DNA from 4 places in the Rhizobium sp. SG2393 genome. Region 1 is predicted to be linked to each of the others. Evidence: riboswitches for the same ligand, from Rfam matches in the RefSeq annotation. Region 1 holds a riboswitch; each other region holds the start of a gene.
What was found. Region 1 has a riboswitch for cobalamin ahead of ACED18_RS10985 (DUF1636 family protein). Riboswitches for the same ligand answer to the same signal wherever they lie in the genome.
Positions count from the first base shown of each region.

Region 2: another riboswitch for cobalamin. It lies ahead of bluB (5,6-dimethylbenzimidazole synthase); the one in region 1 lies ahead of ACED18_RS10985 (DUF1636 family protein).
Region 3: another riboswitch for cobalamin. It lies ahead of cobU (bifunctional adenosylcobinamide kinase/adenosylcobinamide-phosphate guanylyltransferase); the one in region 1 lies ahead of ACED18_RS10985 (DUF1636 family protein).
Region 4: another riboswitch for cobalamin. It lies ahead of ACED18_RS08040 (energy-coupling factor ABC transporter permease); the one in region 1 lies ahead of ACED18_RS10985 (DUF1636 family protein).

Region 1 is NZ_JBHGAP010000003.1:61,092-68,721, reverse strand. It holds gene ACED18_RS11010 (SDR family oxidoreductase) at 1-310, shown strand, start outside; gene ACED18_RS11005 (SDR family NAD(P)-dependent oxidoreductase) at 323-1,099, shown strand; gene ACED18_RS11000 (FecCD family ABC transporter permease) at 1,107-2,117, opposite strand; gene ACED18_RS10995 (ABC transporter substrate-binding protein) at 2,120-3,082, opposite strand; gene ACED18_RS10990 (ABC transporter ATP-binding protein) at 3,079-3,897, opposite strand; gene ACED18_RS10985 (DUF1636 family protein) at 3,894-4,310, opposite strand; cobalamin riboswitch at 4,415-4,628, opposite strand; gene ACED18_RS10980 (GTP-binding protein) at 4,684-5,889, opposite strand; gene ACED18_RS10975 (hypothetical protein) at 6,149-7,366, shown strand; gene ACED18_RS10970 (EAL domain-containing protein) at 7,398-7,630, shown strand, end outside.
Region 2 is NZ_JBHGAP010000001.1:726,782-734,411, reverse strand. It holds gene ACED18_RS03490 (LTA synthase family protein) at 1-991, opposite strand, end outside; gene ACED18_RS03485 (NAD+ synthase) at 1,265-2,953, shown strand; cobalamin riboswitch at 2,995-3,210, shown strand; gene bluB (5,6-dimethylbenzimidazole synthase) at 3,471-4,241, shown strand; gene ACED18_RS03475 (hypothetical protein) at 4,320-4,646, opposite strand; gene ACED18_RS03470 (DUF2865 domain-containing protein) at 4,732-5,826, opposite strand; gene ACED18_RS03465 (helix-turn-helix transcriptional regulator) at 5,979-6,683, opposite strand; gene ACED18_RS03460 (NADP-dependent malic enzyme) at 6,858-7,630, opposite strand, start outside.
Region 3 is NZ_JBHGAP010000001.1:996,003-1,003,632, forward strand. It holds gene cobN (cobaltochelatase subunit CobN) at 1-2,349, opposite strand, end outside; gene cobW (cobalamin biosynthesis protein CobW) at 2,362-3,426, opposite strand; gene cobU (bifunctional adenosylcobinamide kinase/adenosylcobinamide-phosphate guanylyltransferase) at 3,432-3,956, opposite strand; cobalamin riboswitch at 4,102-4,484, opposite strand; gene ACED18_RS04755 (cobyric acid synthase) at 4,523-5,986, opposite strand; gene ACED18_RS04760 (hypothetical protein) at 6,089-6,367, shown strand; gene ACED18_RS04765 (ABC transporter substrate-binding protein) at 7,162-7,630, shown strand, end outside.
Region 4 is NZ_JBHGAP010000001.1:1,695,909-1,703,538, reverse strand. It holds gene ACED18_RS08060 (ABC transporter permease) at 1-455, shown strand, start outside; gene ACED18_RS08055 (extracellular solute-binding protein) at 483-1,532, shown strand; gene ACED18_RS08050 (histone deacetylase family protein) at 1,896-2,927, shown strand; gene ACED18_RS08045 (serine hydrolase domain-containing protein) at 3,204-4,349, shown strand; cobalamin riboswitch at 4,443-4,676, shown strand; gene ACED18_RS08040 (energy-coupling factor ABC transporter permease) at 4,725-5,393, shown strand; gene ACED18_RS08035 (energy-coupling factor ABC transporter substrate-binding protein) at 5,399-5,689, shown strand; gene ACED18_RS08030 (energy-coupling factor transporter transmembrane component T family protein) at 5,699-6,439, shown strand; gene ACED18_RS08025 (energy-coupling factor ABC transporter ATP-binding protein) at 6,436-7,269, shown strand; gene ACED18_RS08020 (Lrp/AsnC ligand binding domain-containing protein) at 7,276-7,630, opposite strand, start outside.

The DNA of each region.
Region 1 (7,630 bases):
CGTTGCCGGCCACGAACATATTCCGTGGGAGCCGGTCTACTCCGCCTCGAAACATGCCGTGCAGACGCTGGTCTATACGCTGCGCCGGCAGGTGGCCAAGCACGGCATACGCGTCGGCTCCATCGCGCCCGGCCCCGTCATCACAGCCCTTCTCGATGACTGGCTGGAGGAGCGGCTGGAAAAGGCCAAGGCCGCGAAAAGCCTGATCGAACCCGAAGAGATCGCCGACGTGCTGCTCTTCATGCTGAGCCGCCCGCGCCACATCACCATCCGCGATGTCGTGATCCTTCCCGCCAGTCAGGATATCTGAGGAGAAACTTCCATGTCGTTCAAGCAACGTTTCGAACTTGCCGGCGAAGTCGCCGTCGTCACCGGCGGCGGCCGCAGCATCGGCTACCAGACCGCGCTCGCGCTCGGCGAAGCCGGCGCCCATGTCGTCATCATCGAGCCGAAGGCGGAGATGGGCGAAGAGGCCGTGAAGGAACTGGCCGCCAGGGGTTACAAAGCCGAACTCTTCGAAGGCGATGTCACCGACAGCGCCCGCATGACCGCGATTGCCGACGAACTCGCCGCGCGCGGCACGCCGGCCACCATTCTCATCAACAATGCCGGCATCGGCGACAGCGGCACATCGTCCGAAGATGTCTCGGACGCGCTGTGGCTGAAGATCATGAATGTCAACGTCAACGGCGTCTTCTGGTGCTCGCGCGCCTTCGGCGCCCACATGATCAAGGCGGGCAAGGGTTCGATCGTCAATCTCGGCTCCATGTCCGGCACGATCGCCAACCGCCCGCAGCCGCAGACGCCCTACAATGTCTCCAAGGCCGCCGTGCACCACATGACCCGCTCCATGGCGGCGGAATGGGCACAGCACAAGGTGCGCGTCAACGCCGTGGCGCCGACCTACATCGAAACGCCCATGGTCAGCGCCAACCCGCTGAACCTGGAGCGCCTGCCGATCTGGCTGAACGATACGCCCATGGGCCGGATGGGCCAAGCCGACGAGGTGGCGGCGGCCATCCTCTTCCTCGCCTCGGAGGCGGCAAGCCTCGTCACCGGCGCCGTTCTCCCCGTCGATGGCGGTTTCACCTGCTGGTGAGCCGTTCTTAGCGCGGCCGGTAGGCCAGCATCGCCACGATGAAGAATGCTCCGATCGAGCTTGTCACGACGCCGACCGGCAGTTCCTGCGGAGGCAAAAGCGTGCGGGCGATGAGATCGCTGCCGAGAAGCAGCGCCGCGCCGAGAAGCGCCGAGGCGACGGCGAGCCGCGCATGCAGCGGCCCGGCAAAGGCCCGCGCCATATGCGGGATCATCAGGCCGATGAAGCCGATGACGCCGGCAATCGAGACCAGGAGAGCGGTCGAGAAGCTGGCGATGAGAAAGGTCAGGTTGCGCAGCCGCGTGACCGGCACGCCGAGGCTTTCGGCCGTCTGCTCGCCACCCAGCAGCGCATCCAGCTGCCGGTGCCGGTTGAGCGTGTAGCCGAGCGCCATCAGCGCGCCGACGATGCCGATGCCGATGTTCTGCCAGCTCGCAAGCCCCAGCCCGCCCATGGTCCAGAACAGTACCGAATGGGCCGCCCGCTGGTCGCCGGAAAAGACGAGATAGTTGGTGAGCGCGGTAAACAGGAAGGAGACCGCGAGCCCGGCCAGGACGAGCCGCTCCGGCCCGTAGCCCTGGGCGCGGCGAATGAGCATCAGCACGACGCCCGTCGCCAGCATGCCGCCCGCAAAGGCCGCGATCGGCAGGGTGAAGAGGCCGAGCCGGTCGCCGATGCGGGTGATGACGGCCACCGCCCCGGCCGCCGCCCCGGCCGAAAGACCGAAGAGGAAGGGATCGGCAAGATCGTTGCGGGTCACCGTCTGGAGCAGCAGGCCGATGACGCCGAGCCCTGCGCCAACCGCGATGGCAAGGATGGCGCGCGGCAGGCGCAGATCGACGACGATGCGATCGACCGGCGTCGTCACGCCATCGTTCACCAAACCGACGGCACGGCCGATGGCCGTCAGCACGTCGGCGATGGGGATGACGGTGGAACCATAGGCAACCGAGGCGCAGGCGAGCAGCACGACGGCGACCAGCGCCGCCGCCACGCCGAGACCGAAACGAAGCGTCACGATCAGAAGGCTTCCGGATGCATGGCCCGCGCGATCTTGCCGATCGCCGCGACATTGTCCGGGCCGGGCGTCAGCTCTTCATAGCGCAGCGCCACGAAACGCTCGTTCTTCACCGCATCCGTCTCCTTCATGGCCGGATGCGCCTTCAGGAAATCGAGCAGCTTTTTGTAGCCGGCCCCATCCTGGTAATCGAGCAGCACGAGGAACTCAGGATTGCGCGTGGCGACCGTTTCCCAGTCCGTCGTGCCCCAGCTCGTGTCCATGTCGGCCATGATGTTCTGACCGCCGGCAGCCGCGATCATCGCCGTCGGGATGGCGAACTTGCCGGCCGTGAACGGCTTGTCCTCACCGCTGTCGAAGAGGAAGACGCGCGTGCCGGAGTGATCGCCGACCTTCGCCTGGATATCGGCCAGTTGCGCCTTCCAGCCCGTCACCAGCGCGTTCGCTTCCGCTTCCTTGCCGAAGATCGTGCCGAGCTTTTCGATGTCGCCATAGAGCAGGTCCATGGAGGCGGCGGGCCGGTTCTTGTCGAGATGCACGCAGCTTTCGGTGAGAACCAGTGTCTTGATGCCGTGGGGGGCGAGCGTATCCGGCGTCACGTCGCCGCCGGGCTTCATGCCGTAATACCAGCCCGCGAAGAAGAAGTCGGTGTTGACGGCGACCAGATTTTCGACCGTCGGATATTTCGGCGCAAGTTCCGGGATCGCGCCCTGCTCCTTCTTGAAAATGTCATCGGTCTTGTACCAGCCGGAAATGCCGGTGACGCCCACCATCGAGGGCTGAAGGCCGAGCGCGAAGGCCATCTTCGCCATGTTGATGTCATGCACCACCATGCGCTTCGGCGCGGCATCGAAGGTGAGCGTCTGGCCGCAGCTGTCGACCGTGACGGGAAAGGCGAAGGCGGGCGACGTGGCGAGGGTAGCGACAACGGCGACAGCGCCGGCGACGAGCATGCGAAGTGTCATGGATGCAAGGCTCCGGATTCGGGAGAGACAGGGTGGGTCGATGAAACGGGAATGTCGAAGACCGTCAGTTCGCGGTCCTCGTGCGGATGGGGAAGGCGGATGAGATCGATACCGAAGACATCGCGGATCGTCTCGCGCGACAGCGCCTCGCCGGCCGTGCCGGAAGCAACGAGCGCGCCGTCGCGCAGGACCGCGACGCGCGTTGCAAAGCCCGGCACCAGATGCAGGTCGTGCAGCACGGCGACCACCGTGAGACTGAGATCGGCCACGAGCGACAGCAGCGTGCCGCGCGCCCGCGGGTCGAGATGGTTGGTGGGTTCATCCAGAAAGAGGATGCGCGGCTCCTGCGCCAGCGCCCGGGCGATCTGCGCCCTCTGCCGCTCGCCGCCCGACAGCGACCCCATCTCCCGCCGGGCAAAGCCCGCCATCGCCGTGCGCTCCAGCGCCTCGGCAACGAGGAAGGCATCCACCTTCGGCGAGGCGATGCCGGCATGCGGAATGCGGCCGAGCGCCACGTAGTCGCGCACCGAGATCCGTCGGTCCGGCTGGTCGGCCTGACCGACGACGGCGACGAGCCGGGCCCGCTCGGCCGGGCGCAGCAGATCGAGCGGGCGGCCGGCCAGACGCAGCGAACCGGATGCAGGCTTTGCAAGTCCAGCCAGCATCTGCATCAGCGTCGTCTTGCCGGCACCGTTCGGGCCGATGATCGCCAGCCGGTCGCCGGCCGCCACCTGAAGCGAGACATCGCGCACGATGCGGGCACCCGAGGCCGTGACGAAGGAGAGGTCCTTCGCATCCAGAAGGATCTCGCTCATGCGCTGACCGCCGCGACCGCAGGCGCCGGAATGCGGGCAATGATCTTGCCCCGCAGTCCTTCCGGCCGCTGCCCCTCGTTCGTCCAGCCGCCAGGCGCGGCGCGGTAGAGCCCGGCAAAGGCCATCAGGGCCGGCAGGTCGGTCTCCGGATCGATATTGCCGAAGAGATAGGTGGCCCGCCCCGGCGCGGAGAAACCGATGGTCAGCGGCCGGTCGCACCCGGCAAGGCAGGCCGTGGGCTGCAGGTGAATGCCGTGCAGGTCGGCGACCGCGGCAAGCCGATCGAGAAGCCGCGCGCCGGGCGGTGACGGCCGGGAACCGGCGAGATCGGTGGGACTTTCGCCCTGCGCCGGATCGGTCACGGGCAGGGTCTGGCAGCGGCTGCATACCGCCATCGACAGGAGGTCGCTCATCATCATCCTTCGAAACAACGGAGCCGGAGAAGGATGAATCGAGGGGCCAGGCGACAAGGCGCGCAGGGCCGGACGGTCCAACACTTCCCGGATCACCCCGTCCGGTTGTTGCGTGCTTCGACGGCAGGTCTCCTGGCTTGCGGGTCGCTGGTCCTGCCGGCCTTCCCGGTCGTTTCCGACCAGTGGCATGGATGGCAGGGCCTCGCCGCTCACAGTTGCGGGGGCAGCCACGGATTCGGCCCCGTTCGGGTCGTCCTCACCGTGTTCCCTATTAATCCCTCCGGCTTTGCCTCGGGAACCGTCAACGCCAGTTAGACGGCAGCGCGGCGCCCCTGTCAAGACGGGGTCCGCGCCGCCATTCCACCGCCCTGTCTCAGGCCGCCTGCCGGTCCCAGCGCGGGAACGGGTCGGCAAGGTTGCGCCACAGATCCGGCTGGAAGACCGGGCTGTCGACGAGACAGGCGTCGAGCTGGGCGCGGATGCGCGCCTCGTTCATCGGATCGGCGCCGATGAAGACGATTTCCTGCCGGCGGTCGCCCCAGACCGGATCGAGATAGGGTGCCATGTGCTTTGCAAAGCCCGGATCCTGCGGCCACTGCGCCTTGGGCACCGACGACCACCAGCGGCCGAGCCGGCTGTTGCGCACGAGCGCACCGGCCTGGCTGATCTCGCCCACATCATTCGGCCGCGTCGCGAGCCAGAAGAAGCCCTTGGCACGCACCACGCCCGGCCAGGGCCGGTCGATGAAGGCCTGGAAGCGCAGCGGATCGAAGGGCTGGCGGGCGCGATAGACGAAGGAGCGGATGCCGTATTCCTCGGTTTCGGGGATATGGTCCTTGAAGCCGTGCAGTTCCTTGAACCACAGCGGATGGGTCTCGGCCTTGGCAAAGTTGAAGCGGCCGGTGCCCAGCACCTCCCTGAGATCCACCTGCCCGAAATCGGCCTCGACGAGCTTCGCATCCGGATTGAGGCCGACGATGATCTTGCGGGCCGCATCGCGCTCCTCCGGTGTTGCAGAGCCGATCTTGTTGAGCACGACAACATCGGCAAACTCGATCTGCTCGACAAGCAGATCGACCAGGGCCCGATCGTCCCCCTCCCCGGCCGTCTCGCCGCGGTCGCGCAGGAAATCGGTGGAGGCATAGTCCCGCAGAAGGTTCACGGCATCCACCACCGTCACCATCGTGTCGAGCCGGGCGACATCGGCAAGGCTCTGGCCGTTCTCGTCGCGGAAGTCGAAGGTGGCGGCCACCGGCAGCGGCTCGGCAATGCCGGTCGATTCGATCAGCAGATAATCGAACCGCCCGGCGGCGGCGAGCGCGCGCACCTCCGTCAGGAGATCCTCGCGCAGGGTGCAGCAGATGCAGCCATTCGTCATCTCCACCAGTTGCTCTTCCGTGCGCGAGAGATTCGCCCCGCCCTCCCGCACCAGCGCGGCATCGATGTTGACCTCGCTCATGTCGTTGACGATCAGCGCCACGCGCAGGCCCTGCCGGTTGGCGAGGATGTGGTTCAGAAGCGTGGTCTTTCCCGCGCCGAGAAAGCCGGAGAGAACGGTGACGGGCAGCGTGTTCATGATGGGCTCCGATAACTGGAAGACGGCAGAAGGGCATATGTCGAATACCCGGCATTAATGTAATAACATTACATATCCTGCCACTGTCAAGCCACCGCGCGGGGCGCTGGCCCGCCTGGACGGGTTAAGCAGGGGTTAAGCAGGGGTTAAGTCCGCCGAAATCACGGGGAAAGCGCAGCGATACGAAGCATTGGACACAGGTGCGCAAAGGAATCTTAAGGCGCTCGTGGCTTACACTTCTCGATAACAAGGGATGTGCAGCATGATCGCGATCACCAGAGCTTTACTCTTAGTCTTCGCCCTTGCCGCAAGCACAGCCGCCGCGCGGGCTGCGGACTGGCAGGTTGCCAAGGTCACGACCGGCGTGCGCTACACGCTCGACAAGGCAAGCTGGGTCACCCTCAAGACCGGCGATACCGTACCGAACAAGGCCTGGATCTCGACGGGGAAAGGCGGACGGGCGCTGCTGAGGCGCGGCGTCGAAAGCATGGTCCTGCATCCCGGCACTCTGGCGCTCGTGTGGACATCCGGCGGGGCATCCCCGAAGACCGAGATCGCCCAGCAGATGGGCACGATCGAGCTTGATATCGAGAAGCGCAGCCAGCCGCACACCGCCGTCCAGACGCCTTTCCTCGCGGCCGTCGTGAAAGGCACGCACTTCACCGTTTCCGTCGATCGCCGCCGCGCCCGTGTGGAGGTCGATCGCGGCCTCGTGCAGGTCACGGCCTTCGCCTCCGGAGAGCGCGCCGAAGTCGGCCCCGGCGGGCGGGCAGAGGTCGGGAAAACCACGGGAATGAGCGTCGGCGGCACGGTTTCGGCGAACGAGATCGTCACTGTCGAACCGCAGGCGTCGAAGATCCCGGCTGCGGGAACCACGACCCGAATCGGCGCAACGACCAACGACGCCACCGAGACGACGGCAGGCGCCGGGACAACCGGGACCGACGACCAGGCGAGTGGCGCTGCTGGAAACAACGGCAAAATTGGCCGAGAGGAAAAGACCGAAAAGGAAACCCGATCGTCCGGCGATACGCGCGAAAAGGCCGAAACAGGCAAGCGCGACGACGGCCGCGCCTCCCCTTCGGACACATCCGAAAGGGCGGAGCGTGGCGGCCATGAAGGCCGGAATGGCAAAAACGACAGGGATAACGGCGACGGCAGAGGCACCCGCGAAGACCGCGGCAACGGCAACGGCAACGACACGTCCAACAGGCCCGACAGAAGCGAGAAGCCCGAAAAAAGCGAAAAGGCCGACAAGGAGGACAAAGGCGAGAAGGGCGACAAGAGCGAGAAGGAGGACAAGGGCGACAAGGAGGACAGGGGCGACAAGGGAGAGAAGGGCGAACAGTCCGACAACAAGGGCAGGAGTGACGGCGAAGACCACAGTGGCAAGTCGGACAAGGGATCGGAAAGCCACGGAAACGACAGCGGTCGCGGAAATGACAACGATCACGGCAACGGCCATGGAGGCCATGACTGATGCCGCGGTTGCCTGAACGGGACTGCGCACCATGGTGAGCGCCCCGGCGCGCCTGCGCTGCGCAGCCAACGCGCTGTTTCGGCGCCTGGGCGCCAATCCTGGCTTGCATGTCACACGCTGGCTTGCCATTGCCGCCATTCTGCTGGTGTCGCTGCTGGGCAGCCAGACCGCCCTTATCGGCAGCATCGACGAGAAGCTGATTTCTGCGCGTCTTGCGGCAGCCCCCCGTCCGGCGACCGGCCAAGTCGTCGTCCTGGCCATCGA
Region 2 (7,630 bases), on a different contig from region 1:
ACATGACATTGCCGGACTGGATCTCGCGCATCGTGGGCATGGGATCGGCCGAGAAGGTCACGTTCGGCAGACGGGTCGGGTCGAAGAGCGACTCGCTCATGATCACGATCACATCCGGCTTGCCGCGATGGGTGGTGCCGGCAGGCACGACCGGGCTTTCGATCGCGTTGATCGCGTCACCCATGTAGCCGGCAGGCGCGCTGACATTGGCCATGGGCAGGTTCAGCGCAAAGGCCATGGAAAAGCCGTTATGCCGGTAGTTTTCCGTCTGGTCCCACATGATGGGGATGATGTTCAGCCGGTCGCGCAGCCAGGAGAACTGGTTGAAATCCATGATATGCACGAAGCCGGCAATGAGCGGCACGGCAAAGATCAGGCGACCGATGCGCTCGCGGCGGCTGAGGCGCGGAAAGCGGCGCCAAGCGAAGACCAGGAGCGTGCCGAGCCCGACGACAGCCACGACGATGCCGATGGCGATCGCCAGCGCGGTGCCCGGCCGGTCGCGCACCAGAACCGGCATCAGTTCCATGATCTGGCGGCCGAACAGGAAATCGGTCGGGTAGAGCGGATCGGAGAGATAGATCTGTTTCTGCTTCGAAATCAGCGCCGGCAGGAGCGCAACCGGCGCCAGCACGAGGCTCGCATAATGGGCGCGGCCGAAGATGCCGTCGAGGCCGAGGAAGAGCAGCATGAACACGCCGACGGTCGCCCAGGCAGGGCGCATCGGATCACCGAAATAGGCAAGCGTTTCGGCGAAGGAGCCGCGCTGGACGATCTCGATGCCGGCGGTCAGGAGCAGCGCAAGCGAGAGCGACAGGAGAAGCGTGGCGACCATGCTGAAGGCTGCATCGATGCGTGCGGCATCGCGGCCGAGGAGGACCGTCGTTTCGCCGCGAAGGGCGCCCACAAGCGGGGTCGCTGCCGTGTCGATACTCGCCAAGATCGTCTCCAGTCTGTCTCCGGCAGACGGTCTTTTCCGCCTGCGTCGCATCGCGTGCCCGGAGGTTTGCAGCGAGGCTGTCATCCTGGCGTCACGTCAGTGTCATGCTACTGTCATAGAGATGTCATGTTGAATGGCGCATGAATAAGTCAAGCGTCCGGGCGCGCTGACATTTGCCAATCCCCATTGACCTGGCATTTCGGTCACGCAGGGTTGCCTCACCCCCCGCGCGACATCACGGCGCCGAGACGGATTTCGTTTTCCGTCGGGATGCTCTAAATGGCACCTCGAACGGATCGCTATCCCGACCGAGAGGGCCCGCCTATGACCGCTTCCGCTTCCCCGTCTGCTGTGCCGGACCGCCTGCGCATCGCCGTCGCGCAGTTGAACCCGACGGTCGGCGACATCGCCGGCAATCTGGCGCTGGCGCGCAGGGCACGCGCCGAGGCGGCCGAGGGCGGCGCCGATCTGCTGCTCCTCACCGAACTCTTCCTTTCCGGCTATCCGCCGGAAGACCTTGTCCTGAAGCCTGCCTTCCTGAAAGCCTGTTGGGCGGCGCTCGAGACGCTGGCGGCCGAGACCGCCGATGGTGGCCCCGGCCTCATCATCGGCCTGCCGCGACAGGGGGAGGCGGGTCGCCACAACAGTGCCGCCGTTCTCGATGGCGGCCGCATCCTGCATGTGCGCGACAAGGTGGATCTGCCAAACTACGGCGAGTTCGACGAAAAGCGCGTCTTCGTCGAAGGTGCGATTTCCGGTCCGGTCGATTTTCGCGGCGTGCGCATCGGCGTGCCGATCTGCGAGGAAATCTGGAACGATGCGGGCGTCTGCGAGACGCTGGCCGAAGCGGGCGCCGAGATCCTGCTGGTGCCGAACGGCTCGCCCTATTATCGCGGCAAGGTGGATGTGCGCCATCAGGTCGTGCTGCGCCAGGTGATCGAGAGCGGCCTGCCGATCCTTTTCGCCAACCAGCTTGGCGGGCAGGACGAGCTGGTCTTCGACGGCGCGAGCTTCGCCTTCAATGCCGACAAGAGCCTTGCCTTCCAGCTTGCGCAGTTTCAGCCCTGCCTTGCCTTCTCCGACTGGTCGCGCACCGCCGATGGCTGGGTCTGCGAGCCGGGCGAGATCGCGACGATCCCGGAAGCGGAAGAGGCCGATTACACGGCCTGCATGCTGGGGCTTCGCGACTACGTCAACAAGAACGGCTTCAAATCCGTGGTGCTCGGCCTTTCCGGCGGCATCGATTCGGCCATCTGCACGGCGCTTGCCGTCGATGCGCTGGGGCCCGAGCGGGTGCGCACCATCATGCTGCCCTACCGCTACACATCCTCGGATTCCTTCAAGGACGCGGAAGCCTGCGCGAAGGCGCTCGGCGTGCGCTACGACACCGTGCCGATCGGCGAACCCGTCGATGCCTTCTCCTCGGCACTCTCCGATCTCTTCGAGGGAACGGAAGAGGGCATCACGGAGGAAAATCTGCAAAGCCGCACGCGCGGCGTGATCCTCATGGCCGTCTCCAACAAGTTCGGCTCCATGGTGGTGACGACGGGCAACAAGTCGGAAATGTCGGTGGGATACGCCACGCTCTACGGTGACATGAACGGCGGCTTCAACCCGATCAAGGACCTCTACAAGATGCAGGTCTACGCCCTCTCGCGCTGGCGCAACGGCGCGGTGCCGGCGGGCGCGCTCGGTCCTTCCGGCGAGGTGATCCCGATCAACATCATCGACAAGGCGCCGTCCGCCGAGCTTCGTCCCAACCAGACCGACCAGGATTCGCTGCCGCCCTATCCGGTGCTCGACGATATCCTGGAATGCCTGGTGGAACGCGAGATGGGCACCGACGAGATCGTCGCGCGCGGCCATGATGTCGCGACCGTGCATCGCATCGAGCACCTGCTCTACATCGCCGAATACAAGCGCCGCCAGTCCGCACCGGGCGTCAAGATCACCCGCAAGAACTTCGGCCGCGATCGCCGCTACCCGATCACGAACCGCTTCCGCGACCGGTGACGCGCCACGATCGCGCCTCTTGCAAAGCGTGAGCACAAATGGTGAAGTCCCGGCCATCAGGTGCCCCGGCTTGAGGTCGGGGAGAATCGGGAATCCGGTGCAAGTCCGGAACGTGCCCAACGCTGTCAGCGGGGACGGCCCCTCGGGTGAAATCTGAGGATTTCACCAGAAGCCACTGGTATCGCTTGATATCGGGAAGGCGAGGGCGTCGGTTGATCCGCGAAGTCAGAAGACCGGCCTGATAACCATGGAGCGGACCCGTATGGACGGCGGGACGCTTGGTTTGCGGCGGGATGCGAGGCTCTGACAGGGCCGGCGTCCTCGAGACCGGTCGTCCGCCAGCATGCATCAAGGCATGGTCGATCGCCGGCATCCGCTCAAGGGGAGGATGAGGATGATGGACAGCTTTGGCGACCGGTGTGCCGGCTCAGGGAGCGTGCAGCCGGGCACGAGTGTTACGGCGACGGATCATGGACAAGCGACCGTCCAGGCCGATCATGCCGGGTTTGCCGGGGCGTTGGCGACCGCCGACGGGGATGCCGCACGACGCGTGGCGAATGCCGGTTCTGATCCCGGCCTCGATCCGGATTGCGACCCCTGGCAATCCCATCGCCATGCCGCCGGCCCCTTCGATCCGGCGGAGCGCGCCGCCGTCTACCGCGCCATCGAGACACGCCGCGACGTGCGCGGCCAGTTCGAGCCCACACCGATCGACGATGCACTCCTGCGCCGCCTGCTCGCCGCCGCCCATGCCGCGCCATCGGTCGGCTTCATGCAGCCGTGGAATTTCATCCGAGTCACCAGCGAGGCCGTGAAGGCGAGGGTGCATGCCGCCTTCGCCACGGCCAATGCGGAAGCCGAGGCCATGTTCGAGGCCGGCGCCCGCGACCGCTACCGCGCCCTGAAGCTCGAAGGCATCCGCGAGGCGCCGGTCAATCTCTGCGTCACCTGCGACCCGAGCCGCGGCGGCCGCGTCGTGCTGGGCCGCACGCACCAGAGCGAGATGGATCTCTATTCCACCGTCTGCGCCGTCCAGAACCTGTGGCTCGCCGCCCGCGCGGAAGGCATCGGCGTCGGCTGGGTCTCGATCTTCCGCGAGGCGGAGGTGAAAGCCATTCTCGGCATTCCCGATCATGTCCGCATTGTCGCCTGGCTCTGCCTCGGCCACGTCAGGACCCTCTACGACGCACCCGAACTCGCCATCAAGGGCTGGCGCCAGCGCCTGCCGCTCGAGGAGCTGGTGAGCGATGAGGGATGGGGTGCGGGGACGGCGTTGTTCGGGGGATGAGACGCTCCGCAGTCGGCATCGGATGGACGGACGGGAGCACCGCGGCTATCGGGCCAGCCCGCGGTCGTGCTCCAAATCTCAGGGCTTGTCTTCGAGTTCATCGACCCGTTCCGCGACTTCGACAACCTGCCTCTCGATCCGTGCAAGGGATTGCTCCATTGCCGTCTGGACATTGGCGAAAGAGCCGCCGATCTCCATTTTGATCATCAACTCGATGTCGTCGCGCAGTTCCGTCTCGCGTCGCTCGACACGGCGGGTGAGTTCATAATTTGCGGTGACGAGGCGCAGTACACCGGCCATATCATTGCGCAACCCTGCCATTTCCTGGCGGATCAGGCGCATTTCGTCCATCTGGACCTTTGCCTGACGCGCCAGAAATTCGAGACTGATGGTTTCGGTCGTCATCGCCTGTCTCCGACTGTCGTGCGAAGATAGCGCGAAATCGCGCTGCTACAAAGCCCGTTTGCGGTTCTGGCTGCGCCCCAATCCCTCAGTTCTGCACCGGCTGATATCCCGGCCCGGCCGGGTTCTTGAGGTCGATGCGGGATTCTTCCGAGGGGAGGAAGGTAGGGCCGACGACGCGGACGCGGGTGTTCTTGGGGTCGTAGGGACGTTCGTACTGGGTGGTGGCGCGCAGCGGAGTTTCGGCAAGCGCCGGCAGGGGCTTGGATGTCTGAACCTTCGATGTCTCGGCCTTCGACGGCTGCGCTGCCCCGTCCTCCGGCTCGCCACTGAGCGTCGCCGTCTTTGGCAGCTGGCAGCCGCACTGTGCGGCGCCGGCGCGGTCGCGGGTGCGGTAGGCAAAGGCGTTCGGCAGATCGGAATAGGGCGCCCCGGTGGTCGCGGAGACCATCTGGTCGCTCTCTTCGGTCGTGAGGTTATGGTAATAAAGTTCCGTTTCGGCCCCGGGGCATCGGGCCGAACAGGCCGCCGCATCGCGCGGAAAATCCTCCGGCGTCGCGTCCGATGTGATCGGGAAGAAGGCGCCGTCGCAGGTGCGCACGCACATGGTGCGATAGGGCCCGCGGCGGCTGCCGGGAATCGTCAGGACGCTCGATCCCTCGCCGCCGATGAAGGGCACGTTCTCGTCGATCTCGGGCAGGTCTTTCAGGATGTTGCGCGGCTCGGTCGCCCCGGTCGACGACGCCTCGATCACATCCGCCTGGGTTTCGTTGCAGCCGTTGCTCAACAGCGCGGACTGGATGATGGCGCGTGTGGCCTCGGTGTCCATGCCGTTGGCGGCCCGGCGGCGTTCCTTCAAGGCGCCCAGCTCCGCCTCCAGGCCCGCGACACGCCCTTCGAGCGCCGCGCAGGCCTCTTCGTTCGGCCCACCCACCACAATGATGCTGCCGGACGAGCAGCCGAGCCGGCGCAATTCGATGCGTGCACTGCGCAGGTCGAGGTTGAGGCGGGAGAGGCCACCGGCCATGTCGGTCACGGCGACGGGTTCGGCATTGCTCACGACCTTCGGCAGGCCCGCCAGCCGCGCCTCAAGCCGCTCGCACACGGCGGATGCGGCATGGGCGCTTTCGGCACCGGCCAGCAGCGGGAACAGGATGAGGGCGATGCGCGACGCGGCGATCACGGGCAAACACCTTGCAAGGACGACGAAAGGGCCGGGTCGCCGCGACAACCGGCGTCGGCGACCTTCCTGCCCTTATCATAGCGTCCGGCACGGCGCTGGCAACGGCGCACCCGGTTTTGAAGTTAATGCAACCGTATCGGCCGGCGCAGCGCTCAGGAGATCAGCGGTGCGGGCGTTCCCGCGCCGATGGCTTCCAGCTTGCGCAGGCCGTTTTTCAGAAAGAAACCGACCATCTGTTCGGCCATTCCAAGGCCTGCGGCGATCTCGCGGGCGGGGCGCCCCTTGCGCGTGGCATCGACCACGGCCCTTTCCCGCGGTGTCAGTGTCACATCCGGTCGCGCGGGCGCGCCGGAGCGGTCTGTGAGCGCCGAATGGAAGAGGATTGCGATGAACTGCAGGTCGCGCTGGTGCCGGTGCAGGAAGAGGCGCCAGTCCGAAGACGCCATGCCGGCTTCCACGATCAGGACGGCGGCCCGGCCGGGCGGGCAGGCCTGCGGCAGCGCAAGCCCTTGCATCGGCCGGTCGTCCGCCGTCACGGTCACCGTCAGATAGGCGTCGGCGCCGGCGCTGCGGCGCACGTAATCATAGTCCAGCGGGCGGAAACTCTGCAGCGCCATCACAAGGGCGCGATCCTCCACCCGTCCCTCGGCGCTGAAGCAGGGTCCGGCCCGGTTGCGCGCATGGGTGCATTCCAGGGAGCGGGCGTGATAGTGGCCGCCGATCCGCTCGGCTTCGAGATACATGAGATCCGTCAAGCCATAATGCTCTCGCATCAGGCCATAGACATGGTCGATGTCGATTTCCGGGCTCGTCTCGAGATAGGCCATCACAGTGTCGAAAGCGTCGGTGTCGGCCATGCGGTTCCTCCGGCACGCGATCATCGGGGCGTGCGTCACAGTCTCCCTTGGAACCACAGGGAGCTTGTGCCAGTCTCGCGGCATGCCGCGCCGGCGGCGAGGAGGGCTCTCTTCACGCGTCCGGCATAGACGGGACGCTCCACAGCGCCCCGCCGTATAGGCTTGCCCTCCGCCTCAGAGCGGGTAGCTGGCCTCGGTCACGGCGAGCGCCGCCATGTTGACCACGCCGCGCGAGGTCACCGACGGCGAAAGGATGTGGGCCGGCAGCGCCGCACCGAGCAGGATCGGGCCGACATGCAGGCTGTCGGTCATGCTTTTTACCACGCCGAGCGTGATGTTGGCGGCGTCGAGGTTCGGGAAGACCAGAAGGTTGGCTTCGCCCGACAGCGTCGAGTGCGGCATGACGCGGTGGCGGAGCGCCTCGGAGATCGCCGAATCGCCGTGCATTTCGCCATCCGCCTCAAGGTCCGGCGCCAGTTCCCGCACCAGCCCGATCGCCTTGCGCATCTTGAAGGCGCTTTCGCTGTCGCGGGAGCCGAAATTGGAGTGCGAGACGAGCGCGGCGCGCGGCACGATGCCGAAGCGGCGGATTTCCTGCGCCGCCATCACAGTCGCCTGGGCGATCTCTTCGGCGGTCGGGTTGAAGGTCACATAGGTGTCGGTGAAGAAGGTCGCGCCGCGCTGCGAGATCAACAGGCTCATGGCGGAGAAGTCGAGCACGCCGGCCTTCTTGCCGATGATCTGCGAGACATCGCGCAGATGCCGGCTGTAGCGTCCCTCGACGCCGCAGATCAGCGCATCGGCGTCACCACGGCGCACGGCAAGCGCACCGATCACGGTCTGGTTGGTGCGCACGATGGTGCGGGCGGCTTCCGGGATCACGCCAAGCCGGCCGACGAGGGCGAAATATTCGTCCACATAGTCGCGGTAGCGCGGATCGCCTTCCG
Region 3 (7,630 bases), on a different contig from region 1:
CGTGTCGCCATTGCTTCGCCACGGCGCGTCCGAGACATCGGCGAGCAAAGCCGGACGCGGGCCGGCCCAGGCGTCAGACGTCACGCAATCCAGCGGATCGAACCCGGCCCCCGCAGACCCGAAGGCATCGGCCGCGATGGCCCGTTGCAGGCTCTCGTCGCCGCCCTCGCCAAGACCGCGCGGCACGCGGGCGAGCGCGACCGTGAGGTCGGTCAGAAGCCGCCCCTCCGGCGCCACGCCGAAGACATGCAGCCCGTCGCGGATCTGTAATTCCTTGAGATCGCACAGATAGGCGTCGAGCTTTTCGAGCGCCTTGTCCTCGGGGTCGCGATCGTCGATGCCCACGTCACGGTCGAGCCCGATGTCGCGCACGAGGTCGAGGATCTGCTTGGACAGCAGCCGCAGCCGGCGCGGATCGCCGCCGGCTGCCTCGTAATACTCGTCCACCAGCGCTTCGAGGTTCTTCAGCGGCCCATAGCTCTCCGCCCGCGTCAGGGGCGGCGTCAGGTGATCGATGATGACAGCGCTGGTGCGGCGCTTGGCCTGCGTACCCTCGCCGGGATCGTTGACGATGAAGGGATAGAGATGCGGCACGGGGCCGAGCAGCGCTTCCGGCCAGCAGGCCTCAGACAGTGCCAGCGCCTTGCCCGGCAGCCATTCCAGATTGCCGTGCTTGCCCATGTGGATGATCGCGTCGGCCGCAAAGGAGCGGCGCAGGAACGCATAGAAGGCGAGATAGCCATGCGGCGGCACGAGATCCGGCGAATGGTAGCTCTCCTTGTGATCAACCGCATAGCCGCGCGCCGGCTGGATGCCGATCATCGCCTTGCCGAAGCGCGACAGGGACAGTGCGAAACCGCCTTCCGTGAAGAAGGGATCGGCCTCCGGCGCACCCCAGCGCTCGCGAACCTGAAACTGATTCTGAAGAGGAAGGCTTTCGAAGAAGGCCTTGTAATCCTTCAGCGAAAGCCTCTCGCGAATCTCGCGCCCGTCATGGGCGGCGTTCGTTGGCCCGGCCATGAGATGGGCAATCAGTGCCTCGCCGTCCAGCGGCAGCTCGCCGACATCATAGCCTTCCGTCGCCATCGCCCGCAGCACCTCGACGATGCCGGCCGGCGTATCGAGCCCCACACCATTGCCGAGCCGCCCGTCGCGATTGGGATAATTGGCAAGGATGATCGCCACCCGCCGCTCCGCCGGCCGGCGGTGCCTCAGCCGCGCCCAGCCGGCCGCCTGCGATGCCACGAAGGCAATGCGGCCCGGCTCCGGCTGGTGGCCGACAATATTGGCCTCGACATCGGGATCGTGGACAGCCGCCGCCTTGAATGAGATCGCCCGCGTCAGCACGCGCCCGTCCACCTCCGGCAGGGCGACATTCATGGCGAGATCGCGCGCCATCAGCCCCTGCGCTGACGTGGTCCAGGCCTCGCGGGTGGAGCCGGACAGCACCGCCTGAAGGACCGGCGCGCCGCGCGCCTCCAGCACGGTCGGCACGCGGTCCGCGCCGGGCGCGGAGACGGCAAAGCCGGTCGCGTTGATCACGACATCCGGCGCATGGCGCTCGAAGATTGCGTCGAGAGTCGCCACGGATACCGCATCCTTGAGGCTGGAGACAAAGACAGGCAGCACCCGCAGTCCCTCGGCCGCAAGCGCCGTCACCAGAGCTTCAACCGGCGCCGTTTCGCCGCTCTGCACCAGCGCGCGGTAAAAGCAGATCGCCGCGAGCGGCGCATCTGCGGGCCGCGACAGGGAGGCGTCGAGCGCCGCCCATTCATCCGTGCCGACGAGGCCAGTCCCCGGCCACCAGATGCCCGCCTTCATCAGCGGCCGCGCCGGCGCCGGCAGCGGCTCGCCCGCCATCAGCGCCTCGCAGGCGGCGAGCATGCCGACGGCATTGTCGATGCCGCCTTCGGTGAAATAGGCCCAGAGCTGGGCCCGCGCCTCGGCACTCACGGTCGAGAAGACATCGAGGCCGGGATCGGGCTTGTCGCAGCCGGGCAGCGCGGCGATCTGGAACCCGTGCGTCACCGCCGCCGCATGCAGCGCTTCCAGCACATAGTGGAAATAGCTGGCGCCGCCGAGCGGGCGGATGACGATCAGCTTCGCATGCCGCGCCGTGCGCTCCACATAGGTATCGACCGACATCGGATGCTTGAGCATGCCAAGGCTGGCGACGCGCAAGCGCGGCACATCCGGCCGCGCGGCCCGCCACTGGCGGTGCGCGGCAGCGACCACGGAAAGCTCCGTATCCGCTGCCGACAGGAACAGGATGTCGGCCGGAGACTGGCCAAGGTCGATCGCCTCGTCCCCGTCACTGATCGTTCCCTTTTGCGCCAGCAGCAGATGCATCGTTTCCTACCCTCAGACCGCTGCGGCAATGGCAGCGCGCACGGCCGCTTCGTCCATGTCGTGCAGGCCGATGACGACGAGGCGGGTGCTCCGCGTCTCGCCCGCTGCCCAGGGACGGTCGAAATACTGGTCGATGCGCTGGCCGACGCCCTGGATCAGAAGCCGCATCGGCTTGCCCGGCACATCCGCAAAACCCTTGAGGCGCAGCACGTCATGGGCCGCAATCACATCCTTCAGCCGCGCGACGAAGGCATTGGGATCGGCAATCGGGCCGAGTTCCACGATGAAGCTGTCGAATTCGTCGTGATCGTGCTCTTCGCCCGCCTCGTGCTCAATCTCGTGGTGGGACTTCCGGTTGGCGATATCGCCTTCCGTGCCAACGCCGAGACCGAGCAGCACGGCCGCCGCCACCTCGCCGTTCTGGGCCTCGATCATCGCCGGCTTACGGTGCGTGCGCGAGGCGACTTCGGCGCGAACGGCGGCAACGCCATCGGCGTCGATGAGGTCGGTCTTGTTGAGCACGATGAGGTCGGCCGCCGTCAGTTGGTCCTCGAAAAGCTCCTCGATCGGGCTTTCATGGTCGAGATTGTCATCTTCGGCGCGCGCCGCATCCACCTTGTCGTGATCGTCGGCAAAGCGGCCGGCGGCCACAGCGGCGCTGTCCACCACCGTCACCACGCCATCCACCGTCACCTGCGTGCGGATATCCGGCCAGTTGAAGGCCGCGACGAGCGGCTGCGGCAGCGCGAGGCCCGAGGTCTCGATGATGATGTGGTCGGGGCGGTTCTCGCGCTCCAGAAGCCTCGTCATGGTCGGGATGAAATCATCGGCCACCGTGCAGCAGATGCAGCCATTGGTGAGCTCGATGATGTCGTCTTCCGTGCAGGCCTCCGCACCGCAGCCCTTCAGCACCTCGCCATCGACGCCGAGATCGCCGAATTCGTTGATGATGAGGGCGATGCGCCGGCCGCCTGCGTTGGTCAGCAGGTTGCGGATCATCGTCGTTTTGCCGGCGCCGAGGAAGCCGGTGATGACGGTGGCGGGGATCTTGCCCGTCTGCGTCGTCGTGGAAGCCATGGAAATCAACCTTTCATTCTCAGCGGCAGCCCTGCCGCCACGAAGTAAACCTCTGAAGACGCCGCGGCGACCGCCTGATGCAGGCGGCCGGCATGATCGCGGAAGGCCCGCGCCATGGCGTTCTCGGGAACGATGCCGAGCCCGACCTCATTGGAGACGAGAACGACCAGCCCTTTGGCCCGTGAGAGATGGCCTGCGAGCCGCGCCGATTCGGCGGCGATATCAGCCTCCTCCATCATCAGATTGGTGACCCAGAGGGTCAGGCAATCGACGAGAATCGCGGTGCCGGGATCATCGAGCCTTTCCAGCGCGCCGACGAGATCCATGGGCTCCTCGACCGTCTGCCAGGACGGCCCGCGGCTTTCGCGGTGGGCGGCAATGCGCGCCCGCATTTCATCATCCCAGGCACGGCTGGTGGCGATATAGGCGCTGGCAAGACCGCTCTCCACGACGAGCCGCTCCGCAAAGGAGGACTTGCCGGAGCGCGCGCCGCCGAGCACGAAAATGGAGCGGGAGGAAGACGCCGTCACGTGGACCACCGTACGGCAGCCGCAGGCCTGCGGTCACGACGCACGCAATGAATTCGGGTGGCGGGGACAGTGCCCCACCGGACAGTCTCGCGAGCCATGACAACCTCCGTGCTGGCCGAATGGGCGATGATGCGCCCGACCGGGCTCTTCGCCCGTTTCGGATGGCAGGTCTCCTGGCTCGCGGGTCCCTTCGCGTCCGGCATGATGCCGGCGCGAAAACGGGGTCGCCTCGCCTTCCCGGATCGAAGCGGCATGAAAAGGCGGGCGATTCGTAGAAAATAGAGGCGCCCCACCCCGGTTGATCATGCCTGATCCAGTGGCTTTTCCAGCACCGCTTCCGAAAACCCGCCTTGCACGACACGCGCAAATCCGAGGTGAGCAGCAACGTTGCCGGATGGCGACCCCTGACCGCTCTACAGTCGCGGGGTCGGCTGCGATGAGGATGCCCGACATGGGTCCATCCCTTCGCATTCCCATTTACTCCCAAGCCGGCCGCCCGGCCCGGGAACCATCCTGAGCCGAGCAATAGATATTTACGGCCGAAAAGTCAAAGCCCGCCCGCGCCGTCAGGCGGCGCCATCCAAGAGCCGTGACAGGAAATCCGGCGACAGCATCGTCTCCAGTTCCGAGGCAACATCGTCGAGTGCGGCATCGACGGAGGCGCGGTAGTCCTCCACCCCGCCGCTGATGCCGAAATCGGCAAGAAGTGCGCGGCGGAAGGCATCGCTGGAAAACAGCCCGTGCAGATAGGTCCCGAACACCCGCCCGTCCGCCGACATCGCCCCGTCCGGCCGCCCGTCGATCAGGACGGGCGCGCGGGCGCAGTCCGCACCCGTCGTCTTGCCGAGATGGATTTCGTAGCCGGACAGCGCCACATCGTGCACGGTGGAATGGGCGGAGGAGTTGCGCACCGTCTTTTCCGGCGCCATCTCCGTCTCGATGTCGAGCAGGCCGAGGCCCGCGATCTCCCGCTCGCTGCCCTCGATGCCGAGCGGATCGGTCACGCGCTGCCCCAGCATCTGGTAGCCGCCACAAATACCGATCACCTGCCCGCCGCGCCGCCGGTGCCGGGCCAGATCCTGGTCCCAGCCTTGCATGCGGAAATCCCTAAGGTCGGCAATGGTCGATTTCGAGCCCGGCAGGATGATGAGACCGGCATCGGCCGGCAGCCGCTCGCCCGGCCGCACGAAGACGAGGTCAACCTCCGGCTCCTGCGCCAGCGGGTCGAGATCGTCGAAATTGGCGATCCGCGGCAAGACCGGCACGGCGATCTTCAGCGCCCGCCCGCGACCGGCAAGACGCCGCTCCAGCACCACCGAATCCTCCGCCGGCAGGCGGCCGGCGGCCTTCAACCAGGTCACGACGCCGAAGCAGGGCCAGCCGGTGAACGCGCCGATCGCCGTCAGCCCGTCATCGAACAGGCTGACGTCACCGCGGAACTTGTTGATGATGTAGCCCGCGATCATCGCCCGGTCTTCCGGCGGCAGGATCGCATGCGTGCCGACAAGAGAGGCGATCACGCCGCCCCGGTCGATATCGCCGACCAGCACCACCGGCACGCCGGCCCGCGTCGCAAAGCCCATATTGGCGATATCGCCGGCCCGGAGATTGATTTCCGCCGGCGAGCCCGCGCCCTCGACGATCACGAGATCGGCGCCCTGTTCGACGATCGAAAAGCTCTCCAGCACCGCATCCATCAGCTTCGGCTTCAGCGCCTGATAGTCGCGCCCCCGCGCCTGCCCCGCCACCTTGCCCTGCACGATGATCTGGCTGCCGACCTCCGACTGCGGCTTCAGGAGAACAGGGTTCATGTGCACCGACGAGGGCACGCGCGCGGCGATCGCCTGCAGCCACTGCGCCCGCCCGATCTCGCCGCCATCATCGGAAACGGCGGCGTTGTTCGACATGTTCTGCGGCTTGAACGGGGCCACCTTCAGACCCCGGTTGGAGGCCAGCCGGCAGAGCCCCGCCACCAATACCGATTTTCCGACATCGGAGCCGGTCCCCTGCAGCATGATCGCGCGCGTCATTCCGTCTCCGTCCGATTGTGGCAGAACCGCCGCAATCCCCTGCCCTGCCTCAATTTCGCCGCCTCCGTTTATGCACCGGAAGCGGTGCTCGACGGAGGAGCCATGCAAAGTTTGCATAGTATCGCATTTGCGACATTCGCAGCCGATTTCGGCGTTGCGAAGCCGCATATCCGAGCCTATATCAGCGCCATCAACACGAAGGAAGCGCGAGACTTCCTCTTACCTGAGGTCACACCCATGCTGTTCATCTTCAGCAAGCCGAATTTTCTCCAGATCGCCTGGAACTCCCAGGTGCCGGCAAACCAGTCGCGCGTCCGCAACATGGTCGCCGATTCCCCGATGGGCCCGCTCGGCTTCATCCGCACCCGCAACGTCGGCTGATATTCTGAGACTATGGCGGACCGAACGAAGGCGCGCTCCCGAGTGCGCCTTTTTTCATGTCGCAAGTTTTCATTTCGCAAGCAGGTCTATGTGGGAGATCGCCTCTGCAGACACGCGAAGGCCGCGCCGAACCTCAAGGAGGATCGCGCGGCCCGCCAAAATACGCCTGGCCAAACGGGAAAATACGCATCCCGCAATCGCTGCAGGTCCGGTACGCACAACCTGATCCGGACCAGCGGCAGTGTCCCCCGCCGCAAGAAGACAAATAGCGGGACATCGTTACCGGTTGGTTAGCGGGTGGTAAACCAATGGTGAACAGGCGAAATTTCACTTTTTTCCCGTGTGCGAAAAATATTTCGCTCGACGCAGACAGGATAGCAAGTGTCTGAAATGAAACAGAGTCTTGACACCGATGTGTCACAGACGCCAAATTTGCCCACGAGAAGGGCATTTGTCTGCGCATTTTTTGCCGAAAATGTCGCAATCGCCGATTTTCCCTTTCCTTGACCGGCCTTTGTCTGGAACAGCATCGGCCTCGGTGCGGACCGGGGCGGTTGATTTCTCTTCCGGATTACTTAGGCTCCTCCCATGGCTCCGAAACGACCGGACCGGCGGCTGATAGCAGGCGACCGTAAAACAGGTTCGGCGGGGCCCGGTCTTGCACGGGGAAAGCCGGTTGCAACCAGCCTTCTCCCCGTTGGGGGCCAGTGAAACGTTTGGCTCCGGGGCGCCGCAGCACCCTGGCTCGCCGCGCACATCGAACGCTGCATCCAGACTGGGAGGTCTGAGAGACCATGAAGAAACTGCTCGCATCCACCGTCATCGCCGCAGGCTTCTATGCCCTGGCCGGTTCGGCCGCCTACGCAGACTGTGGCGAAGTCTCGATTGCCGAAATGAACTGGGCGTCCGCCGGTGTCGCCGCCCATGTGGACAAGTTCATTCTCGAAAACGGTTACGGCTGCACGGCGACGCTGGTCACCGGCGATACCATGCCGACCTTTGCGTCCATGAACGAAAAGGGCCAGCCGGACATGGCGCCGGAACTTTGGGTCAACGCCGTGCGCACGCCGCTGGACGCTGCCGTCAAGGAAGGCCGCCTGATCGAAGCCGCCAAGATCCTGAACGAAGGCGGCGTCGAAGGCTGGTGGATTCCGAAGTTCCTCGCCGACGCCCACCCCGACATCAAGACGGTCGAGGATGCGCTGAAGCATCCCGAACTCTTCCCGGCGCCGGAAGATGCCTCGAAGGCCGCCATCACCAACT
Region 4 (7,630 bases), on a different contig from region 1:
TCGTCACCGCCGTGGCGCTCCTGATCTTCTTCTCCCGCGTCAAGATCTGGACCGGCTATGACGGGCTTGCCTATCTGATCGTCGCGCATACGGCGTTCTGCGTGCCCTTCGCCTACCTGCCGATCCGGGCGCGTCTCGAGAGCATGGATCTGACTCTCGAACGCGCGGCGGCCGATCTCTATGCGACGCCCTGGAACGCCTTCCGCTACGTGACGCTGCCGCTGCTCTGGCCCGGCATTCTCGCCGGCTTCATGCTGGCCTTCGTGATCTCGCTCGACGATGTCGTCATCACCAATTTCGTGAAGTCGGGCGGGCAGGACACGCTGCCCACCTACATGCTCGGCCAGATGCGCCGCGCCATTACCCCGGAGATGAACGCGATCTCGGCCGTCTTCCTGCTGATCTCGATCGCCATCGTCACCGTCTTCTTCTTCGTCAACCGCAAGCGCGCCTGAACGCGCATCGCAAGAAAGGGAACGACCATGACCGCGAAAACTGGAGGACTGAGGGCCGGCCTGCTGGCGCTGACCGTCGCCCTGATGGCAAGCACCGGCATCGCGCATGCCGAGGGCGAACTCAACATCTACAACTGGGGCAACTATACGAGCCCCGAGATGATCAAGAAGTTCGAGGACAAGTACAAGGTCAAGGTCACCATCACCGACTACGATTCCAACGACACGGCGCTCGCCAAGGTCCGCCAGGGCGGCTCCGGCTTCGACATGGTCGTGCCGTCGCAGAACTACCTGCCGATCTGGATTTCCGAGGGCCTGCTGCTCGAAACCGATCCGGGCAAGATGGAGAACGCCAAGAACATCGCGCCGGAATGGGCCAATCCCGATTTCGATCCCGGCCGCAAATATTCCGTGCCGTGGGCCATGGGCATTGTCGGCGTGGTCGTGAACACCTCTGCTTACCAGGGCGACATCAACACCTGGGGCATCATCTTCAACACGCCGCCGGAGCTGAAGGGCAAGGTCAACGTCGTGCCTGAGATGACCGACGTGATCGACGCGGCCGTGCTCTACAATGGCGGCAAGAAGTGCACCGGCGACCGCGAGATCCTGAAAAAGGTGCGCGACACGCTGCTGAAGGCCAAGCCCGACTGGGTGGCGATGGAGTACGGCACGATCGAGAAGATGGGCTCGGGCGACATCATGGCCTCCAGCGACTGGAACGGCTCGGCCTTCCGCCAGCGTCTGGCCAACCCCAAGGTCAAGTTCGGCTATCCCAAGGAAGGCTATGTCAACTGGTCCGACAATCTCGTCGTCCTCAAGGATGCCAAGAATGTCGAAAACGCCAAGCTCTTCCAGAACTTCATGATGGACCCGGAAAACGCCGGCATGAACTCCGCCTTCCACCGCTATGCCAACGGCATCGCCGGCTCGGAGGCCTTCATGCCCGCCGACATGAAGGATGCGCCGGAGATCAAGATCCCCGACGAGTTCAAGTCGGTCGGCGTGCCCTCGCAGACCTGCCCGCCGGACGTGCAGGCGCTCTACACGAAGATCTGGACCGAACTGCAGAAGTGACAACCGGATGAGAGAACGGCCCCGTGCGGCAAGCGCGGGGCCCGTGCTGTTGGCGAACCGCACCCTGCTCAGTCATCCCTAGGCCCGTCGTCAAGCCAGCTTGTGCTTCGACGGCATCTCCACCCGCAGACGTCATCCTCGGGCTTGACCCGAGGATCCATGCGGCCTTTGCGTCCCCGTCTGTGGATCCTCGGGTCAAGCCCGAGGATGACGGCGAAATAGCCGCGAGGGTGACGGGGTGAGGGGCGTGCGGAGGATGGAGGCACAGGCCCGAGGATGACGGAGCGAGGGGGCAGTCCCTGCCAATCGCACCGGCCCCCGCGCCAGGCACGCGCCGTTTTCCCGTCCCGGAGGAGACCTATCATGAAGACCGTCTTTTCGCCGCGCCATGCCGGCCATGCCAACAATCTGGAACTCGTCGCCGGCGCCATCGTGCCTGCCTTCGAGATGCCGTCGCGGGCTGAATACGTCCTGGAGCGCCTGACATCCGAAGGGCTGGGCCCGGTGTTGGAGCCGCAAGACTTCGACCTCTCGACCGCCGCGCGGGTGCACCGGCAGGATTATCTCGATTTCCTGCCGACCGTCTGGGATCTGTGGACGGCGGCGGGGCGGACCGGCACGGCGCTGCCCTTCACCTGGCCGACGCGCGGACTGCGCGGTGATGTCTGCCCTGACTTCATCGACGGCAAGCTCGGCTACTATTCCTTCGATGGCGGCTGCGGCATGGTAGCCGGCACCTGGGATGCGATCAAGGCGTCGCATGATGTGGCGCTGACGGGGGCGGGCCTCATCCAGGCGGGCGAAAGTGCCGCCTTCGCGCTCTGCCGCCCGCCGGGCCACCATGCCGGCGCCGGCTTCATGGGCGGCTACTGCTACATCAACAACGCCGCCGTCGCCGCCCAGTCCTTCATCGACAAGGGCGCGAAGCGCGTGTCGATCCTGGACGTCGACTATCACCACGGCAACGGCACGCAGGAAATCTTCTATGGCCGCGCCGACGTGCAGGTCATCAACCTGCATGCCGACCCGATGCAGGAATATCCCTACTTTCTCGGCCATGCCGACGAGCGCGGCACGGGGGAAGGTGAGGGCTTCAATCTCAACTATCCCATGCCCTTCGGCACGAGTTTCGACACCTGGTCGGCGGCGCTCGACGATGCCTGCGGCAAGCTGCTCGCCTACCGGCCGGAGGTGGTGCTGGTCTCGCTCGGCGTCGATACCTTCGAGAAGGATCCGATCTCCAAGTTCAAGCTGAAGACGGAGGACTTCCCGAAGATCGGCGCCCGCATCCGCAAGCTCGGCCTGCCGACGCTCTTCATCATGGAAGGCGGTTATGCGGTGGCGGAGATCGGGGTCAACGCGGTCGGCGTGCTCACGGGCTTCGAGGGGGCGTGAGGGCGGTTTGGCGGGTGGAATGCACGGCCACCGTGTCGCGTGATGCGCGGTTCCGGCGACGGCGCAGGCCCCACCCGGTTCCGTCATCCTCGGGCTTGACCCGAGGATCCACGCCTCGACCACGGCGCTCGCCGCCTGGATGCTCGGGTCAAGCCCGAGCATGACGGAGGAGAAGGCTGCCCTTGACGCGCTTTCAAGCCCAGGAAACCGCGCACCGTCGCGTATCTGCGCCTTCAGGCAGCGGCTATCACACACTGTCTTGAGGAGACCCACACCATGACCGACACCTTCGACCGGCGTACCGTTACGCTCGCCAACTGGCGCACCTTTCCCGCCACGCGCTGGACCTATCAGCATGTCAGCGAATTCGTGCCCGTGGCGCTGATCCGCGGCAACCGGCAGGCGGAACCGCCGGCCGTGCCGCTCGGACCTGTCGCCGATGTCGCGGTGACCGGCACCGATGGCCGGCCGGCGACGTTCGAGACCTTCCTGACGCAGAGCAACACGGATCTTTTCGTGCTGATGCGCGGCGGGCGGATCGTGTCGGAATGGACGGCGCCCCATGCCGATCCCGGCCTGCCACATCTGATGTTTTCCGTGACGAAATCGGTGACGGCGCTGATGGCCGGCGTGCTGGTGGGGCAGGGGCGGCTTGATCTTGGCCAACCGATCCTCTCGCTGATCCCGGAGGCGGCCGGCTCGGCCTATGCGGATGCAACGCTTCAGCAGCTCCTCGACATGGAGATCAGCCTCGATTTTACCGAGGACTATCTGGACACCAAGGGCGCCTTCATCCGCTATCGCCGCTCGATGGGCTGGGCGCCGCGGCTGGAGGGGGCGCCGGTTGAGGACATGCTATCCTTCCTCATCACCCTGCCGCGGTTAGCCGAACCGCACGGGCAACGCCATTCCTACCGCTCTCCCAACACCGATCTTGCCGGGATCGCCATTGAGCGGGCTGCAAGGCAGCGCTGGGCGACCTTCCTGTCCGAGGCGCTCTGGAAGCCGCTCGGGGCGCTGGGCGATGCGACGGTGACGGTGGACCCGCTGGGCGCGGCCCGGGCTGCGGGCGGCATGTCGGCAACGGCACGCGATCTCGCGCGCGTCGGCCAACTCGTGCTGGAAGGCGGTCGCGGGCTCGTCCCGTCCGTCTTCATCGATGATCTCCTGACGGGAGGCAGCCGGGCCGCCTGGGCGAATGGCGATCAGGCCCAGCTTTTCCCCGGCGGCAGCTATCGCAATTACTGGTACGAGACGGGCGAGGGCGAGCTTGCGGCGATCGGCATTCACGGCCAGTGGATCTGGGTGGACCGGCGTTCCGGTTCGGTGGCCGTGAAGCTTTCCAGCCAGGAGATGCCGAGCGATCTTGCCCTCGACCATGCCATCATCGCGGCGCTGCGCCGGGTGTGCCGCGACGGCTGAGCCACCCATCGTTTTGCGACGGGGCGAAGCGCAGATCGCGATTGCTTTCGGCCCCGCTTCGTCCTACGACTCCGGACGCGCCGGTGCTGACCGGCGCATCATGCCTTCGAAGGTTCCGCCTGACCCGAACGGGAGGGCGGATGAAAAGGGAATGCGGTGAGGACTACCCATCAGGGACCGAAACCGCAGCTGCCCCCGCAACTGTGAGCGGCGAGCCCCATCCGACATGCCATTGGCCCCGCGCGAGCACACGCATCCGGGCTGATAAGGCGGATGACCGGCAAAGACCCGCAAGCCAGGAGACCTGCCCTCGAGGATCGCCGCAAGCGCGGCTTCAACTTGTCCCGCGCGGTGGGCGCGGAGAGGGAGATCGACATGCATATCATGGAAGGCTTTCTGCCGGCCTCGCACGCGCTGTTCTGGGGCGCGGCATCGGCGCCCTTCGTCGTCTATGGCGCCCGGCGAATCACGCGGCTCATGCGGGAAAAGCCCGAGACGAAGATGCTGATGGCGGCGTCCGGCGCCTATGTCTTCGTGCTCTCGGCGCTGAAGATCCCGTCGGTGACCGGCAGTTGCTCGCATCCGACCGGCACCGGTCTTGCGGCCAGCCTCTTCGGCCCGACTGTGACCACGGTGCTCGGCACGATCGTGTTGCTGTTCCAGGCCCTGCTGCTCGCCCATGGCGGGCTGACGACGCTCGGCGCTAACGTGTTTTCCATGGCGATCGTCGGCCCCTTCGTCGCCTATGGCCTGTTCCACGGGCTGCAACGGGTGGGGGCTTCCGCCGCGCTCGCGATCTTCTTTGCCGCCGCGCTCGACGATCTCGCCACCTATTGCGTGACGGCGCTGCAGCTTGCCGCCGCCTTCCCCGATCCGGTTTCGGGTGTTGCGGGCGCTGCCGTGAAGTTCCTCGCGGTCTTTGCGCCGACGCAGGTGCCGCTCGCCATCAGCGAGGGACTCTTGACCGTCGTCGTCTTCAACCTGTTGCAGCGCTACAGCCGCGGCGAACTCTTTGCCCTCAACATCCTCTCCGGAAAGGCCTGACGCCCATGCTGAAGCGCAATCTTCTGATGCTGGCCGCCGTCGTCGGCCTCGCCATCCTGCCGCTCGTCATCCACCACGGCGGGGACGCAGCGTTTTCCGGCTCCGACGGTGAGGCCGAGGCGCTGATCGGCGAGATCCGGCCGGACTACAAGCCCTGGGCCAGCCCGCTCTGGGAGCCGCCAAGCGGGGAGATCGAAAGCCTGCTCTTTGCCTTGCAGGCGGCGATTGGCGCCGGCCTCGTCGGCTTCTATTTCGGGCGGCGCTCGGCGCCTGCCCGCACCGCCGACAAGCCCTGATCGCAAGCCATGCGTGACATTGATCGGATTGCCCAGACCGGCCGCTGGCGACAGAAGGCGGCCGGAGAGAAGCTCCTGTTCTCGCTCGGCTGCATGGGCCTGTCGCTCGCCTTCCACTCGCCTGCGTCGCAGGTGCTGCTCTTTGCAACGGTTCTGTCCGTGACGCTTCTCGGCGCGCGTGTCGGCGCTTGCGATCTTCTGCGGGCAGCAAGGGTGCCAGGGCTCTTCATTCTGGCGGGAACGCTGGCGCAGGCGCTGTCCGTTTCCGCCGCCGCGCCCTTCGTCACGCTCGCGCCGGAAGAAACGATCGCCGCTGCCGCCTTCGTGGCGCTGCGGAGCGCGACGTGCGTTTCGGCGCTGCTCTTTCTGGCGCTGACCACGCCCTTGACGGCGATCCTGCAGTTTCTGCAGCGGCTCGGCCTCAACCGTGACATCAGCGATATCGCGATGGTCATGTTCCGCATCATCTGGCTGGCGCTCGACTGTCTGGAAAGCGGCCAGCGCTCGCTTGCCGGCCGGCTCGGCGATGTGGGCTGGCGCCGGCGCATCCGCAGCGGCGGCATGCTGCTGGCGGCGCTTCTGCCGCGCGTGCTGGATCGGGCCGGACGGCTGGAGCGCGGGCTTTCGGCGCGGGGCTATGACGGGCGGCTTGCCTTCCTCTCGGCCGAAACGGCGGCCTCGCGCGTCCGGCTCGGCGCCATTGCGGCGGGGCTGGCGCTGGTGGCGGCTGTCTGCGGGGTGCTGCCGTGATCCTCCAGGCCATCAACATCGGCTATGCGTATCCGGGCGGCGGCGTCGCACTTGACGGCGCCTCGCTTTCGGTCGGGCGCGGGGAGAAGCTCGCTCTTCTCGGTCCGAACGGGGCGGGAAAATCCACGCTGTTCCTGACCCTGAACGGCACGCTGAAACCCGATCGCGGCACGATCCTGCTGGATGGGGCACCGGTCGGCACCGGCAGGGCCGATCTCAAGCGCCTGCGCGCCCGCGTCGGCCTCGTTCTGCAGGATCCAGACGACCAGCTCTTCGCCGCCACGGTGGTGGAGGATGTGTCCTTCGGGCCGATGAATCTCGGCCTTTCCACCGGCGAGGTCCGCACCCGTGTCGATGAGGCGCTGGCGTCGCTCGGCATCACGGCGCTGGCGGCACGGCCGACCCACATGCTGAGCTTCGGCCAGAAGAAGCGCGTGGCGATTGCCGGGCTCATCGCCATGCGGCCCGACGTGCTGCTCTTGGACGAGCCGACCGCGGGCCTCGATCCCTCCGGGGTGGAGGAATTGATGGCGGTGCTGTCGGCGCTGGCCGCAGCCGGCACGGCCCTCGTCGTCGCCACGCACGACATGGAGGCCGCCTATGGCTTTGCCGATCGCGTGGCCGTCGTGTCGGGCCGCCGGGTGGCGCGGGAGGGAAGGCCGGAGGCGGTGTTTGCCGATGCGGCGCTTCTGGCGGAGGCCGGGCTTCGACCGCCGATCGTCTACGAGATTGTGGAGCGGCTGAAGGCGGCGGGTGTGATACCCGCCGATGCGGCGCCACGGGATCGGGCCGATCTTCTGGCGATGATCGGCGGCGGCGCGTCCGCCTGAGCCGCATCACGTCAGCGGCAACGGCCCGTCGTTCTTGATCTCTTCCATCACCGCATAGGTGCGCGTCTCCTTCACGCCCGGCAGCGTCCACAGCACCTGTCCCAGGAAATTGCGGTAGGCGTTCATGTCGCGGAAGCGGGTCTTGACGAGATAGTCGAAGCCGCCGGCGACCATGTGGCATTCGAGCACGGCGGGCGCGCGGCGGATGCCCTCGGCGAACTGGTCGAAGACCTCCGGCGTCGTCTTGTCCAGCATGACCTCGATGAAGACCAGCAGGCCGAAGCCGAGCTTGTGCGGATCGAGCCGCGCGCCGAAGCCGGAGACGTAGCCATCCTTCAACAGCCGCCGCAGCCGGTCGCTG